One region of the Rossellomorea sp. y25 genome, then DNA from elsewhere that is predicted to be linked to it. Evidence: riboswitches for the same ligand, from Rfam matches in the RefSeq annotation. Region 1 holds a riboswitch; the other holds the start of a gene.

The links. A riboswitch is a leader RNA that binds a small molecule or an ion and turns the genes downstream of it on or off. The one in region 1 is predicted to bind S-adenosylmethionine.
Region 2: it holds a riboswitch for S-adenosylmethionine, as region 1 does, so the genes downstream of both, mmuP (S-methylmethionine permease) here and AAEM60_RS17660 (methionine ABC transporter ATP-binding protein) in region 1, are expected to answer to the same signal.

The regions. Positions count from the first base shown of each region.
Region 1 is NZ_CP145886.1:3,484,262-3,492,537, forward strand. Features, by position in the region: gene AAEM60_RS17645 (M20 family metallopeptidase) at 1-419, opposite strand, end outside; gene AAEM60_RS17650 (MetQ/NlpA family ABC transporter substrate-binding protein) at 432-1,268, opposite strand; gene AAEM60_RS17655 (methionine ABC transporter permease) at 1,280-1,942, opposite strand; partial or broken gene AAEM60_RS17660 (methionine ABC transporter ATP-binding protein) at 1,932-2,956, opposite strand; SAM riboswitch class I at 3,069-3,173, opposite strand; gene AAEM60_RS17665 (glycerol-3-phosphate responsive antiterminator) at 3,657-4,226, shown strand; gene AAEM60_RS17670 (MgtC/SapB family protein) at 4,271-4,792, opposite strand; gene AAEM60_RS17675 (lamin tail domain-containing protein) at 5,186-8,170, shown strand.
Region 2 is NZ_CP145886.1:1,140,996-1,149,271, forward strand. Features, by position in the region: gene AAEM60_RS05655 (ABC transporter permease subunit) at 1-210, opposite strand, end outside; gene AAEM60_RS05660 (YdiU family protein) at 475-1,932, shown strand; gene AAEM60_RS05665 (isochorismatase family protein) at 2,062-2,634, shown strand; gene nei (endonuclease VIII) at 2,729-3,553, opposite strand; SAM riboswitch class I at 3,692-3,797, shown strand; gene mmuP (S-methylmethionine permease) at 3,892-5,304, shown strand; gene mmuM (homocysteine S-methyltransferase) at 5,273-6,223, shown strand; gene AAEM60_RS05685 (glucoamylase family protein) at 6,294-7,655, opposite strand; gene AAEM60_RS05690 (Gfo/Idh/MocA family oxidoreductase) at 7,983-8,276, opposite strand, start outside.

The DNA.
Region 1 (8,276 bases):
TTCGGACCGCCTTCCTCGGCAGGAGTCCCGAACACGACCACTTCCCCTCCTGTTTCATCGAGTACGGACGACAGGGCGATGGCCGCCCCGCAGCTTGCCGTCCCGATGATATTGTGACCACAGGCGTGACCGAGTCCAGGCAGGGCGTCATATTCAGCCAGGTAGCCGATGACCGGCCCTTCTTTTCCTGAATGTTTGCGTGCCACAAAGGAAGTCTCATGGCCCGCCACTCCCCGTTCAATGGAGAATCCGTTGGCTGCAAGGAGGGTGGTCAAGGTCTCTGAAGCAAAGAACTCTTCGTTACCGATTTCAGGATTGTCGTGGATCTGATGGCTGGTCGACACGAGTTTCACAGCCAGTTGATCCACTGCCGAGAGGATGTTGTTCTTACGATGGGCAATCGCTGCTGGTTGACTCATCTCTTTTCCCTCCTAATGCAATTCACTGACCGGCACGAATGTCGGGATCAGGGAATCTTTATATGTTTTCTTGATATGTTCCGCTACGTCATCTTCCTGGTAGAGATCAACAATCTTTTTATAGGTCTTATTGTCTTTATCTTTTTCCTGCGCTGCGATGATATTGATGAACGGCTTAGACTCCGCCCCTTCGATATAGATGCTGTCATCAACCGGTACGAACCCTGCTTCAACAGCCACACCATTATTGATGATCGATGCCGCCACATCCGGCAGTACCCTCGGTGTCTGGGCAGCGACGACCGGTGTGAATTCAAGGTTTTTCGGGTTTTCTTTAATCGCTTCGAGACCCTGTGACTGATCAAAACCTTCTTTCAGTTGTATCAAACCTGCTTCCTCCAATAGGAGAAGGGCACGGCCTAAGTTAGTCGCCTCTTGAGGAACGGCTACTTTACTGCCTTTCGGTAAGTCTTCTACCGATTTATATTTTTCCGAATAGATTCCCATCGGCGCGATGATCGTCGAGCCGATCGGTACAAGGTCCAGATTATGTTCTTCAACGAATGAATCAAAATACGAAATCGTCTGGAAGGCGTTCAGGTCGATATCCCCATCGGCCAGCGCCTGGTTCGGTCTCACGTAATCGGCAAACTCCACAATCTCGATTTCAATCCCTTCCTTCGCTGCTTTCTCCTTCATATACTCCCAAATCGGCACCCCAGATCCATTCACTCCGACTTTAACGACTTCTTTTTCACCTGAGCCGGATGCACTGTCTCCCGAGCAGCCGCTCAATATAAGGGTGATTAATAGAATGGCGATACTTGCCAGGCTGATTGATTTTTTCATATTCCTCTCTCCTAACGTCTCCTGATGATTTTTGATAATGTATTCCCTGCTGTCTGCAGTCCCTGCACCATCACGATTAAAATGATGACGGTCACGATCATGACGGATGTTTCAAATCGCTGATATCCGTAAGCAATGGCGAGGTCCCCGAGTCCACCGCCTCCGACTGCCCCGGCCATGGCCGATGCTCCGACGAGTCCGATGGTCGCGATCGTAATATTCAGGACCAGTGTACTCAGTGCTTCCGGAATGAGGATCCCGAAGATGATCTGCCACGGCCCTGCCCCCATGGACTCCGCCGCTTCAATGACACCCGGTTCCACTTCAAGGAGCGAGCTCTCTACCAGTCTTGCAATATACGGTGCTGCAAATACGACAAGAGGTACCACGGCTGCCGCCGTTCCGATCGATGTGCCCACTACCAATCTTGTAAAGGGGATGATGGCCACCATCAAGATGATGAACGGAATCGAACGGAACACGTTGATGATGCTGCTCAATATGGAAAAGACGATTTTATTTTCAAGTAAGTGCCCCTTCCTCGTGACCACAACGATGATGCCGAGGGGAAGCCCGATCAACGTGGCAAACAGGAGGGAGAATGACACCATCGCCACGGTATCCCATGTCGCTTCAATAATTCTTGGCCAGAATAATTCCCAGTTAACTTGCACGCTTCTCCACCTCGCTTACGAATAATCTGTTCTTCCAATAATCCAGGATCTCTTCCGTCTCTTTCTTGCTGCCAATGATCTGTACGATGAGATTCCCGAACGGCTTACCTTGGAGTTCCGTGATCTGGCCGAATAACACATTGATGTGGGCATCGAATTTCTTTGCCGTTTCGGAAAGGATCGGCGTGCCCGTCGAATCACCCTTGAAAATGAGGCGGCAGATGCGCCCTTCTTTGCTGTCATTCAATTTGTCGAGAACCGATGCCGGCAGCTGATCATTCATGACACTCTTCACAAAGTTTTTCGTCGTCGGGGTCTGCGGGTTGGAGAAGATATCGAAGACGCTTCCCTCTTCAACGATTTCTCCATTTTCCATGACAGCGACCTTATCACAGATTTCCGGATGACCCCCATTTCGTGGGTGATCATCACAATCGTAATGCCATACTCCGCGTTGATTCTCTTTAATAAGTTCAGAATCGATTCCGTCGTCTGAGGATCAAGTGCGGATGTGGCTTCATCGCAGAGCAGAATCGAAGGCGATGTCGCCAGGGCCCTTGCTATTCCCACCCTTTGCTTCTGCCCTCCTGACAGTTGATCCGGATAATGCTTCGCTTTATCTTCAAGTCCGACAAACGCGAGCAATTCCTTTACTCTCTCGCTGATCTTTTCTTTTGGCCATTTTGCAAGTTTCAGAGGATAGGCGATATTCCCTGCCACCGTCCGGGATTGAAACAGATTGAAATGCTGAAAGATCATCCCGATGCGGTGCCGCTCCTTCCTCAGATCGACTGCCGACTGATCTTTCAGGCTGCGCCTCTCTATGAAAATATCACCCAATGATGGTTTCTCTAAAAAATTGAGACAGCGGACAAGCGTGCTTTTTCCCGCCCCGCTGAATCCGATCACACCATAAATCTCTCCCTTCTTCACTTCGAAGGAAACATTTTTTAAAGCGGTGAATGGGCCATTCTTCGTCTCGAATACTTTCGTAACATTCTGAACTCTGATCATATAAGACTTGCTCCTTTCGCTATGTATACTTCTTGTTGACGATCATGGCTCAAATAAAAAAGTGCCCCCCTTCATAAGAAGAGAGGCACAAAAATATGTATATGTCCCGCTCTTCTCATCTTTCAAGTCACATGACTTGATGGAATTGGCACGGTATTCATAAGAACCCGTTGCCGAGGTATCACAGGGCCAGTCCCTCCACCTCTCTGGATAAGAAGATATGCTTTATTAAGTTAAAGTTATGATGCGTTTTAGCATTAGGGTAATGGTAAATGATTATAATTGGTTTGTCAATCCGGTTTTTGAATTAATTGTATTATTTTGGACAAACCGGGGACGGTCCTTACTCTACTTTTTGGCTTTAAGAGAAATTGAGATTAGTCGAAAGAAGAAGATAGAATCGGAATATGTCCCCTTATTTCAACCTTTTTTAATCGTCATGGCGAATTTAAGCGGAATATTTCCGTCTATTGATTAGCTCTGATGCTTAACCGGATCTCACTACCGATAATTGTGCTAGTCATCTTTTAACAGGCAGTCTAATATATTCACCTATAAAGGTACGACCCACACTCTCTAAAGGAGCGACCAATATATCGTCAATTCTCAGATCATCGCCTCCATTAAAGAAGAATCCCCAAACAACTATGCTATACTAAAAGAAAAAACAATATTCAGATTATTAAAAGGGGCCAATTCCATGAAACCTAACATTATCGACATCGTCCAATCCCAGGTCATCGCTTCCATCAAGGAAGAAAAGGACCTCGACAAAGCCATACAGTCAAACGCCAACATCGTGTTCATCCTAACCGGCAGTTTGATTACAATGGAAGGGTATTTAAAAAAGCTGAAGGAAGCCGGTAAAACCACGTTCATACATATTGATTTCATCGATGGGCTGTCCAACACGAAAAGTGCCATTAAATACATAGCAGAAATCTGGAAGCCCGCTGGCATCATCACAACGAGGAGCAACCTGATCAAATATGCAAAGGAAGAAGGATTGATGACGATCCAGCGCCTTTTTCTTATCGACCGCAATGCCCTTGACAAAGGAATTGATATCGCACAGAACTGCAAGCCGGATGCGATTGAAGTCCTTCCTGGTCTCATGCCGTCCATCATTGACAAACTGACGGCCATGACTACGCTGCCCATCATCGCTGGTGGCCTGATCAGTAATAAGGAAGATATTCTGAATGGACTAAGAGCCGGTGCCCTCGCCATTTCTTCAGGTGATCCGAAGCTCTGGAATCTGGATTTTTAACCAAAAAAAGAGCTCAACCACTGGGAGTTGAGCTCACTCTTTATTTACGTGCCAACCTTTTCTTCTTCCTCCTCTGTCTTACTTTTTTTCCGTGTCCATGGAAGAGGAAATGACGTGATTTCATGCTCTTCAAAGAAGTTTCCTATTTTCGTAATGATGAAGGTTACAAATGTTGCGAAGATGACAATGGAATAAAACCCGGCTCCGATACCAATCCCGATTCCCCCAACGTAGAAAATCATCGCAGCTGACGTCAGTCCTTTCACCCGCAATCCATCTTTCAGGATCACGCCCGCTCCAAGGAAACCGAGTCCCGATACGATCTGCGCCGCCAGACGAAACGGGTCCATCACTTTTCCGCTGTCCGGTTGACTGAGCATATTCGCCCCTTCGATGGAGACGATCGTGATCAATGTACAGGCCACCGATACATACGTATATGTTTTTAACCCGGCTGGTTTATTTTTCGATGTCCTGTCCCATCCGATGATGAACCCTAATACAGCACTCACCAAAATCCGGAAATAGATATCATGCTGCCAGAAAAATTCCGTTGCCTCATTCATGTAATGCGCCATGCCGCCATCCTCCTTAAATGAAAAAGAGATCGCGCCACAAAACGAATGCCTGATTTCTCCACTCCATAGTGAAAAAACCATACAGTTCGCTTCATAGGTGATCTCTTCTCCTCTTCCTACCAAGCTTCATTCCTCTTAATATTCCTTTTATCATACACCAATCAGCCAACCATTTCAATGATATATCTAAAAATTCTAAATTTTACAGAATGTGCATTGCCACTCTGAATCCCCCATTGTATGATGGAGTTAGTAAGATTATATAGCGGGTAGAGATGAGGAGAACCCTGTGTCAATTCGTGTGTACGATAATCGTGCACTCCATTGCCATGGGGTTCTTTTCATTTATACATAAATACCATTTAAAAGGAGGAAATGAAGTTGAAAAACAGATCTATCACCCGTATAGCCGTCCTTCTTGCTTTAGGAATCGCAGGACTCTTATTGCTTCATGCTCACAGCGCAAACGCGAAAGAAACCAATCCGCCTCTTGTCATCACGGAAATCGTCACCAAATCCGCAGGCACCGGTCAGCCCTTTGAGTACGTCGAAATCTATAACACCACCTCAGAAGCAATCAATCTACAAGATTATGAGCTCCAATACTTCACTAGTAACTTCTCAAGCCCCGCTAACCGATGGCCCATCGACGACAAAATCATCCAGCCGAAAGAATCCCTGGTCCTCTGGTTAAAGAAATTCGCTTATCCTGATGTACCGCTGTGGGACTTCAACTCCAACTATGACATGTATCTCACTCCCGATGACGTATACGAAATCAAGCTGACGACATCCGGTCAGGGTTTGCATGACAGCAGCCTTCGCCAGGTAGGGATTGCGGATGCGGAGGACAATATTCTCAGTACAGCGCTCATTAATGATGGGGTAGTTGATGGCATCACTAACCGAAGTATCATTTACAAGGCCACTATCTCAGCTGCAATGGAGAAGCTCGGAAACGATGAAGAACCGACTCCTGCCAGCCTGTTGAGTGAACAAGTGACTGGTCCTGCGACACCAACCAACCTGACTGCAACACCCGCCAACCAATCAATCACCCTTGAGTGGGAAGCTTCAGAAGGTGCAGTCTCCTATACGATCTACCACCCTGATGGAACGACCACTTCAACGGACACGACCACTTCAATCATGGATGGATTGGAAAATGGTCAGGCATACACATTCCGGGTGACGGCTGTCGACCCGGAAGGAAACGAATCCCCGGCCACAAAAGAAGTCCGGGCTGTCCCACAGGAGGTCGTGGACAGTGAAGCCCCTGCTACCCCAACCGGACTGAAAGCAACTCCAGGCAGTGATCATGTCAAGTTATTGTGGAACGCCAATACAGAACGTGATCTTGCAGGTTACCGCGTCTACATTAATGGAACATTTTACGGTACAGTCGCCCCTGACATGAAGAGCTTGATTATCTCCCCTCTGGAATTGAACAGGGAGTACTCTTTCGAGGTAACGGCACTCGATCAAGTCGGAAACGAATCGGAAGCTACAGCACCACTCGTCACAGGACCGACAGAAAACGTACCGACACCCAACCTACTGATCACCGAATTGATTCCGAACACCGATAACTATGCAGGCTATGATGCCTTCGAATATTTTGAGCTTTATAACAACAGCCCGGACCCAATCGACCTGAAAGGGTACCGATTCGCTTCCTATAACTGGGATGAAGAAATCGGGGACACTCACATACTAAAGCCTTGGGATACAGTGGTGATTTGGACTAGAAATACAGCCATCAACCCTATTTCCCAGGAAGCATTCAATTATAACTATTTCTATTCGTACAGTAGCAAATATCTTCAAGAAGAGGATACGATCGTCCTCGGGGATATCGCCGGCCTGGTCAACGGCGGCAATACACTGACCGTTTATGACCCTGATGGACTCGAAGTCGTCAGAGCCGAATACTCTGGAGAGGACGTTTCTCTAAAACAAACCGTCACCTATTCCTATCCAAAGGATAATACCCGGACAATGGAAAAATTGGCAGCCGGCCAATATCCGACACCGGGATGGGTTGTGGAAGATCAAGCACCGGATCGCCCCGTGTCAGATGAAGAAGCACCGGAAACACCGACCAACCTTGAGGCATCAGCGGGGAACGGTGATGCCGTTTTGACCTGGGACGCTTCAACTGAATCAGATCTATACCGTTATCACATTTACAAAGATGGGGAACTTGAATTCTCCATAGATCCATCCCAGACATCATTTACGCTCTATACGTTAGTTGGTAATCAAACATACACGTTACAAGTGAGCGCGGAGGATACATCAGGAAATGTATCGGAAAAATCAGATCCTGTACTAGTCACTCCTGAACACCAGATCATCACCCAGCTGGAACGGTGGGAACATGAAAAAGATCCTGCCTACCAAGGTTTGTGGGATATCAGTTCGGACGGTCCGGTGATCGCTGGACTTTCCCAAGGGCTCGTGCCTCAAGGATTGACCTATTATGCAAAAAAAGACTGGCTGCTTACCGTCAGCTACGTCGATGATGGGATTCGGCCTGGTACCATTACCGTAACAGACCGAAAGACGGGAGAGTTGGTGAAGTCCGTTGTCCTTTACAATACGGACGGCACACCGTATACCGGTCATGCAGGCGGTGTGACCGTTAGTCGTGATCACGGCTGGGTGGCATCCGAGAATCACTTATTCAGTTTTAATTTAAGCGACATGGTACAGGCAGAAAATAACGGGGAAATCCAGTTCACAAGACAGATTCCATTACCGGTCGAAGCCGCTTATACCGTATATGATGAAGGCATCCTCTGGGTCGGGGAATTCTATGAGGCAAACGCCTACCCGACCGATCCATCTCATCATATTGAGAACCGGGATGGGGAAATGCATTACGCCTGGATGATCGGCTTTGATTTGGAACGGAACAACGACATGCTTAGTGAAGAGCATTGGAATGGATCTCCTGACCATGACGCGGTGCCGGATTACGTTCTTTCTACGACAGGAAAAGTCCAGGGAGCCATCATGCAGAAGGCTGCAAGGAATGGCGTCACTCTCAGTACCTCCTATGGAAGAGCAAACGATAGCGTGCTGTACCGATATGAATACCCGTTAAAAGAAGACCCTCATGCCCATGTAACCATTGATGGAAAGCAAGTACCTCTCTGGTTCCTTGATGGCCACACGGCAAAACCGCGTCAGAGCATAGAAGCCATTCCGATGCCTGAGGGAATCGTGGAAGTACAAAAAGAGCTCTACGTCGTGTTTGAATCCGGTGCTGATAAATATCGTTATACGACCACCTATCCGATGGACCGGATGCTTATGATCGATATGAAGAAGTTGATGAAGGATGATAAGGGGATGGAGTAGCAATTTCACATCAGAAAAGGGCTTAGAGAATATCCACCTCTAAGCCCTTTTTCTTATTGCACTAACACACCACTTTGTCTTTTTTGTCCATTCACCATTTTTATCT
Region 2 (8,276 bases), 2.3 Mb from region 1:
TGGATCCCCGATTTTGATGATAATGGAGCCTGGTCGGAGCATTTCACGTCCCATCTCCTGCAAGGTTTGAAGATATTTCCCCAGCATGATGACCAATTCCGTATCATACGCAAGCAGAGAACCGGCACCGCTGAAAAGGAATAATCCGATGCATGTGAGCAAGAATTGAATGGGAAGACCGATGACATTGAACTTTCTCAGTAAAAACACCCCCAAAGTCTTTTAGAAGTATTATATCTTTGCATTACAAAAATTTCAAAATAATTTTAATTTTTACAATAATGTTAATTTGCTGGATGTTATTCTTGGTATAGGAATTCATGCCAATGAAAATCCTATCAGTAGTGATACATACGCAGGTGCCATATAGGACATTAGCCGAGAAGAACGTTATAATGATGGTGACATAAAAGGGAACTACACAAAAATCATAGACGGTCTATGGTTTTTTGTTTTATTTATGAAAAGAAGGAGATGACGATAATGGGAAATCAAGCAGGTTGGAATCTCGAGAACAGCTATACCACACTTCCAAGTTCTTTTTTTACTAGACAGGATCCGACTCCTGTTCAAGCTCCAAAGCTGATCGTACTGAATGAACGAGTGGCTGAGTCGCTGGGGCTGGACGCGGGGAAACTTGGAGAAGAGGTAGAGGTATTTGCCGGGAACCGAATTCCGGAAGGTGCCGAACCCCTTGCTCAAAGCTATGCCGGGCATCAGTTTGGCCATTTTACTATGCTGGGAGACGGTCGTGCAGTCCTGATCGGTGAACAGATCACCCCATCAGGTGAGCGTTTTGATATCCAGCTCAAAGGGGGAGGGAGAACCCCTTATTCCCGAGGTGGGGACGGTCGCGCGGGACTTGGACCGATGCTCAGGGAGCATATCATCAGTGAAGCCATGCACGGACTTGGGGTTCCGACTACCCGGAGCTTGGCGGTGGTGACTACGGGTGAACCGATTTATCGGGAAACGGAACAGCAGGGTGCGATCCTGATCCGCGTAGCGGCTAGTCATCTTCGTGTCGGTACTTTTCAGTTTGCTTCTAAATTTGGAACGGTAGATGATCTCCGCGCACTGGCTGATTATGCAGTTGAGCGTCATTACCCGGAAGGTATGAATGCACCGAACCGTTATCTTTACCTGTTAAAAGAAGTCATCAAGCGCCAGGCTGCACTTATTGCCAAGTGGCAAATGGCCGGGTTCATTCATGGTGTGATGAACACAGATAACATGACGATCAGCGGAGAGACCATTGATTATGGACCATGCGCTTTTATGGATACGTATGACCCGGCAACAGTATTCAGCTCCATTGATACCGGGGGACGTTATGCCTATGGCAATCAGCCTCAAATTGCCGGTTGGAACCTTGCCCGATTTGCCGAAAGTTTGTTGCCGATTCTTCATGATGAACAAGAAGAGTCGCTGAAACTTGCTCAAGATGCTGTGCTGGAATTCCCTAAGCTGTATGAAGCTCGCTGGCTCGACGGAATGAGAGGGAAACTCGGTATTTTCAACAAAGAAGAAGGGGACGAATCCCTTGCAAAAGATCTTCTGGGATTAATGAAAGAGAATCGTGCCGACTATACGAATACATTCCGTTCATTAACAAATGAGGAAGAAATCGATCTGTTTAAAAATACTGAATTTATTCAATGGAAAGAACGCTGGGAAGAAAGACTAAACAGGCAAAAAGAATCGAAAGAAGCAACTCATCAGTTAATGCGAAAAAGCAATCCGTCGGTGATTCCCCGGAATCATCGTGTGGAGGAAGCGTTGGAAGCTGCTGTGAAAAGCAATGATTACAGCGTAATGGAGCGTTTGCTTGAGGTCCTTAAGAATCCTTACCAGTACACGACAGAACAGTGCGAGTACACCAAACTCCCGGAACCATCTGTTCGTCCTTACCGAACGTATTGCGGTACATGAAGAATGAACCTGTAACAGGAAGCCCAAAAGGTTTCCTGTTTTTTTTGTGTGTAAGAGGACTTTCTCATTGATAAGTCGAAACTATTCAAAGATAGTTGAGGAGAAAATGGAGATAAAGGAGTTTTTCTATTGAACCAAGCATTGCTCGTGATTGATGCCCAGCAGGAATTAATTGAAGGAAATGAAGGGGAACAAGCTGTATTCCAAAAAGAGAGGCTGATTGAAACCATCAATCGGGTCATCCAAATGGCAGCCGAAGCGGGTGCTCATCCCGTCTTTATACGGGATAAGGATGTCGGAGGCGGGGAAGGTGACGGATTCCAGGTTCACAGGGACATCCATGTTCCGGACAACGCTGTTGTGTATGATAAATTAGCGACAAATTCGTTTTATGGTACGCCTTTATTAAGCTTTTTAAAAGACAATAAGGTTGAACATGTCGTCATCATGGGCTGCCAAACAGAATATTGTATCGACACCGCTGTTCGGTATGCAACGGTTAATGGATTGGATGTAACCCTGGTATCGGATGGTCACTCAACGAAGGATTCATCCGTGTTGAAGGCTGAACAAATCATCCAGCACCATAACAAGGCTTTGTATGGTCATTATAATGTAGATCATTTCTCCGACGTCAGACAATCCGATGAAGAGTTGTTTCAGCCGAAGCATGATTATTATCGGGAGAAATACGGAATGTAGAATAGAAGAGCTCATTTTGTCAGATCTGATGAGATGAGCTTTTTACTGTAACACAGTTATCTTTGTTCATGGGAGGCGAGGGGGTGCAGGGAACCTATCTCCCAACCTGACATACCGGACAAAAATACAACCGCCTCGAAGCTGCGACCGTCTTCTCAATTTCACTCCCACAAATAAAGCATGATGCTCCTTCCCGATTGAATACCCAATGTCGATATTTTGAGCGCTTCTCTCCTTGAGCTTTTAACTTATCAACAAGTTCAAGATCGTTTGTAATTCCCCCAGTCTTATAGGATTGCATCATTAAATGAATGATTGCCTCTGATGTTTTCATCAATTGATCTTTCGTACAGTCAATCGGACGGAGAGAAGGGTGGATGCCTGCTGCAAACATGATCTCAGATCTCAAATAATTCCCGATTCCTGCTACAAACCCTTGATCTAATAAAAAAATCGACCACTTTCTTTTGTAGAATCGTTTGTCTTTCATTCTTTGGAGCAACTCGTCCGCTGTTACTTCTTCACTCAAAATATCGGGTCCCACTTTTGCAACGAAAGGATGCTCAGGTACCTCTTCATCACGTAGGACTTCAATATCAGATGCACTGTAAAGAAGTGCCGACTTTTTCTCATTATGTAGAGCCAATCTGAGCTGGCGGTTTGTCTTCGGATAATTGTAAAGGTTCCTGATGTACCACTTTCCATAGAGTTGATTGTGTGAATAAATGGTGTAGCCATTGTCAAAGCGGATAAGCATGGCTTTTCCTTTCGTATCCACTCTGGTCACGATCGATCCTTTTAAAAGGTCTTCGTACTCTTCTAAATGAGGGAAGGCAAAGTACACATCTTGTACGTTTTTATTTTTAAGAGCGCGCTCTACTCCATCTGCAGCTCTTCTGATTTCCGGACCTTCTTGCATGGCAGTTTCTCCTTTTTTAGTATAGTTGTTCCCTTTTTTCTTTCCGAAGTAACATTCGGATAGGCTGGGCTGCTCATCTGTTTCATGTTCTTGACATTATTCCAATATATTGATAAAGTTTTAAAAAATCTACATATTTTCTTATCCAGAGAGGTGGAGGGACTGGCCCTTTGAAGCCTCAGCAACAGGTCTGTGAAGATACTGTGCTAATTCCAGCGGGTGATTCAAACCTGATAGATAGGAGCAATCTTTTATTTGTCGGTGACGCACTCGTTCAGGGTGCGTTTTTTGTTTGTCCACTTATTCCACAATATATTCAGGAGGAAGGGTGTTTTTTTATGGAACACGCAGGTCAGAGTTTTAAAAGGAAGATGAAGACACGGCATTTGGTGATGCTGTCTCTTGGAGGGGTGATCGGAACCGGGCTATTCTTGAGTTCGGGTTATACGATTCATCAGGCTGGACCGTTTGGGACGATCCTTGCTTATTTGATTGGGGCGCTGGTTGTTTATCTTGTGATGCTTTGCTTAGGCGAGCTTTCTGTCCATATGCCGGAGACGGGATCCTTTCATAGTTATGCTGCAAAGTTCATTGGTCCAGGCACCGGTTACACGGTGGGCTGGTTATATTGGCTGACATGGACAGTGGCATTGGGGTCGGAGTTTACGGCGGCTGGCTTGATGATGCAGCGCTGGTTTCCTTCGATTAGTGTATGGATATGGAGCGCGGTCTTTGCTGCGTTGATTTTTGGACTTAATGCATTGTCAGTGCGGTTTTTTGCTGAATCTGAATTTTGGTTTTCTTTAGTAAAAGTGATTTCGATTGTTGCGTTTATTGTGATCGGGGCAGGGGCGATTGTCGGGTTCATCCCTCTCGGTCAATCAGAGCCCGCTCCGTTTTTCTCGAATATCACAAGTTCAGGGTTGTTTCCGAATGGGGCATTTGCCATCTTGATGACCATGCTTGCCGTGAACTTTGCCTTTTCAGGAACAGAATTGATCGGGGTTGCGGCGGGAGAAACGGAGAATCCATCAAAATCGATTCCTAAAGCTATCCGCACCACGCTTGTGAGATTGATCATCTTTTATGTAGGGACGATTGTCGTATTATCTGCTTTATTGCCGAGCCAGTCAGCCGGTATATTGGAAAGTCCTTTCGTAGCGGTGCTAGGACGGATTGGAATCCCATATGCCGCCGATATCATGAATTTTGTTATTATAACGGCCATTTTATCAGCCGCAAACTCAGGTTTGTATGCTTCTTCCAGAATGCTATGGTCGCTGGCAGATAAGCAAACCATCTCACCGATCTTTGCCAAATTGACTGATAGGGGAGTCCCTCTCAATGCGATTGTATGCAGCATGCTGGGAGGGGGACTGGCCTTGCTTTCAAGCATCATTGCACCGGGAACGGTCTACATCGTATTGGTTTCGGTCTCAGGCCTTGCGGTAGTGATCGTGTGGATGAGCATTAGTGCTGCCCAATTTCTATTTCGAAGACAGTATATAAAGGAAGGAAACGATGTGAAAGATCTGGCTTATCGGACGCCGCTCTACCCACTCGTTCCCATTGCGTCATTTCTGCTTTGTCTAGCTTCTTGTATCGGCATTGCCTTTGATCCCACTCAGAGGATAGCCCTTTATTGCGGAATCCCGTTTATCGTCCTTTGCTATGGAAGCTATTATCTAACACAATACGTAAAGAAAAGAGGAAAAGGTTATGTCGAATCAACTGAAGCTAAATCCCATTGATAGTATTTTACAAAAACATTCCCCACTGATTTTAGATGGAGCATTAGCCACAGAGCTGGAATCCCATGGCTTTGATTTAAACGATTCCCTTTGGTCTGCCCGTATACTTCTTGAAAAACCGGAAGCGATTGAGAAGGTTCATGCTGATTATTTCCGTGCAGGAGCCGATTGTGCGATTACAGCCAGCTACCAGGCAACGGTGGATGGTTTTAAAAAGCGAGGAATAGAGAAACCTGAAGCGCTGGAATTAATCAAGAGAACGGTTACTCTTGCCAAACAGGCCCGGGATGAATTCTGGAAGGAAGAGAAGGGCAATGCGAATCGGCCGAAACCAATCGTTGCAGGTTCTGTAGGACCTTACGGGGCATACCTTGCTGACGGCTCTGAATACGTTGGGAACTATGGAGTAAGTGATCAACATTTAGCAGATTTCCATTTTCCAAGAATCCAGGCATTAGTGGAGGCGGGTGCTGATTTGTTGGCATTCGAAACCATCCCGTCCTTGCAGGAAGCAAAGGTACTGGCTTCACTTCTGAAAGAATTTCCAGATACCTGCGCCTGGCTGTCTTTTTCATTAAAGGATGGAGAGACGATAAGTGATGGAACGGGGATTGAAGAGTGCGCGTGTGTGTTCAATGACGATGAACAAATCGCTGCAATTGGTGTGAATTGTGCACCAATTCCTGCGGCCAAGAAGGCGATAAGCGTATTAAGCAGAAACACTGACAAACCACTCATCGTGTACCCGAACTCAGGTGAGTCTTACAATGCTGAGACCAAAACGTGGCATGGGGAGGAAGGGTGCTCGGCGTTTGATGAGCAATCAGTAGTTTGGTACGAGGCAGGTGCCCGTATCATTGGTGGTTGCTGCCGGACGGATCCGGGTCAAATTGAGGCGTTGGCGAAGAGATGGAGGTAGGCAGTAACACTTAAAATACAAAAAGCCCAAGTAATACATCCACTTGGGCTTTTACATTATCTTCGCTACATTATTTAATAGAGAACGTCTCTTTTATCAGCAGGTCCTCAGGTGATTTCCCGATTTGATCTTGATGGAAGTAATCTCTGATGACTCCATCTTTTAAATAATTGACGATTGAGACCATTGTCATACCTTGATCTAAGGCGAGGTAGGCTTGTGTCACTTCACCTGTTTCCACATTGACTGAATCAAGGAAGCCGTATTTCCCGTACATATCGAAACGTTTCAACGCTTGGATGTTTTTGAACGCTTCCATCGGTGCGTATTCAAGTGCAAGGAAAGTGGCGTGTGGAGTGACAGTGCCATCTGACTTATAGCCGTCCATGCCTAATGGAGTAGCGGCAAATTCTGAATAGTTATCCGGTGTGGCTGCTGGTGACATGCCCCAGGCTGCATACCCTTGCTCTTTAGCATATTGAATCTGGATGTCTACATGACGCTTATTGTTCAAGCCAAGTGCGTTCTTCCCGAGTTCTTTCTCCTTCAGTACAAGCTGTGGCATCAATGCTTCAAACATGCTTCCTCCCCAGCTTGGTACATATTTAGTGCCCTTGTAGCTGTAATGTCCTTCGAAGACATCTACGCCGTCATATGTTTCTGTATATCCTTCAGGAATTTGAGCCTGCCAATCCCAGCTTTCAGGCATGGTGCGGAACATTCTCCACCAATGTTCTTCCGGTACGTCCTCTTTCCCGATGGCGATGTAGCTTGCTACGCGTGGTTCAGTATAGAAGGCACCATAATGATGAGAAGTATAGCTCTCGGTTGCTACATCATATCCGCCCCGCATTTGTCCTACTTCCGGTGTGTAAAGAGTGGAATAATCCATGTCCTCTACTAATGCGTGGGTCTCTTCATAGAGTTCCGGATACGCTTGTCCCACTACAACGAGTCCTGCAGATAGCCATCCATTATCAACAGTTGAAATGAATTGCCCCCAATCTGTCATGAGCGTTGCATCTTCTGTATAGTACCAGTTGTAAAATAATCCGTTCCATTTTTCCATAGCTTTTAATGAATTCAACGTCTTTTCGATGTTTGTCACGGCATCTTCACGTGAGATCAGGCCGACTTCCTCAGCTGAAATCGTACTCATCATATACATGGCGATGTTCGTTGGTGACGTGAATTTCTGGGCATTGATCTCCCCATTATCCATTCGTACGGCATCATAAGTGAGCCCGGTTTTCTTATCTGTAAAATCCTCGAAGTATCGATAGGTATTTTTTGAAATCGCTTTCAATTGTTTGGACAAAGCGATCTCTTTTCCTTTGGTTGTGTGCTCTGCAGAAGCCGCAGCAGGGGTTGTGGCGCTGACGATTAGCAATAAAGCTAACAGCAAAGAAAAATATTTCTTCAAATTTGACACTTCCTTTCAATTTGGTGAAACGTTTCGATTAAAGTATACAAGAGTGATCAAGAGACGTATATCACTCAATAGTAACAATTATCTGAAAATAAGAAGTAGGTATATTACATCTCTTGTGAGTCTTTTATACTAGTGGAATCGGCAAGTAAACTCTATAGCCAGATCCGTCTCTCAATGCATAGAGTGCTAACATATTGAAACGCTACTATCTTTTTCTTTCTGGATAAAGTGTTATTGGTTTTTATTAAAGAGGGACGTGGGGACAGGTTCCTTGTCCCGACACCCTTTTCATGAATGGGACAAGGAACCTGTCCCTAGTCCCATGCCCTACTCAATCATCCCGACAATCCTCTCACAAATTTCATGGGTTACGAGTGAATCCTCAATCGATGGGTCAGGCGTTGTACCATTTTGCACACAAGCTATGAAATGATCCACTAAATCATAAAACCCACGCTTATACAAAGTAGGCTCCCAATCACCAAATGAAGAAGAGCTGACTTCTTTATTATGATAGTGAGTCGTTTCCACGAGACTGTCGACGACATATTTATGATGTCCTGCAGAGTACTCGATGATTTCTTCCGTCACACCGCCATCACGGTTCATGATGCCCACAGC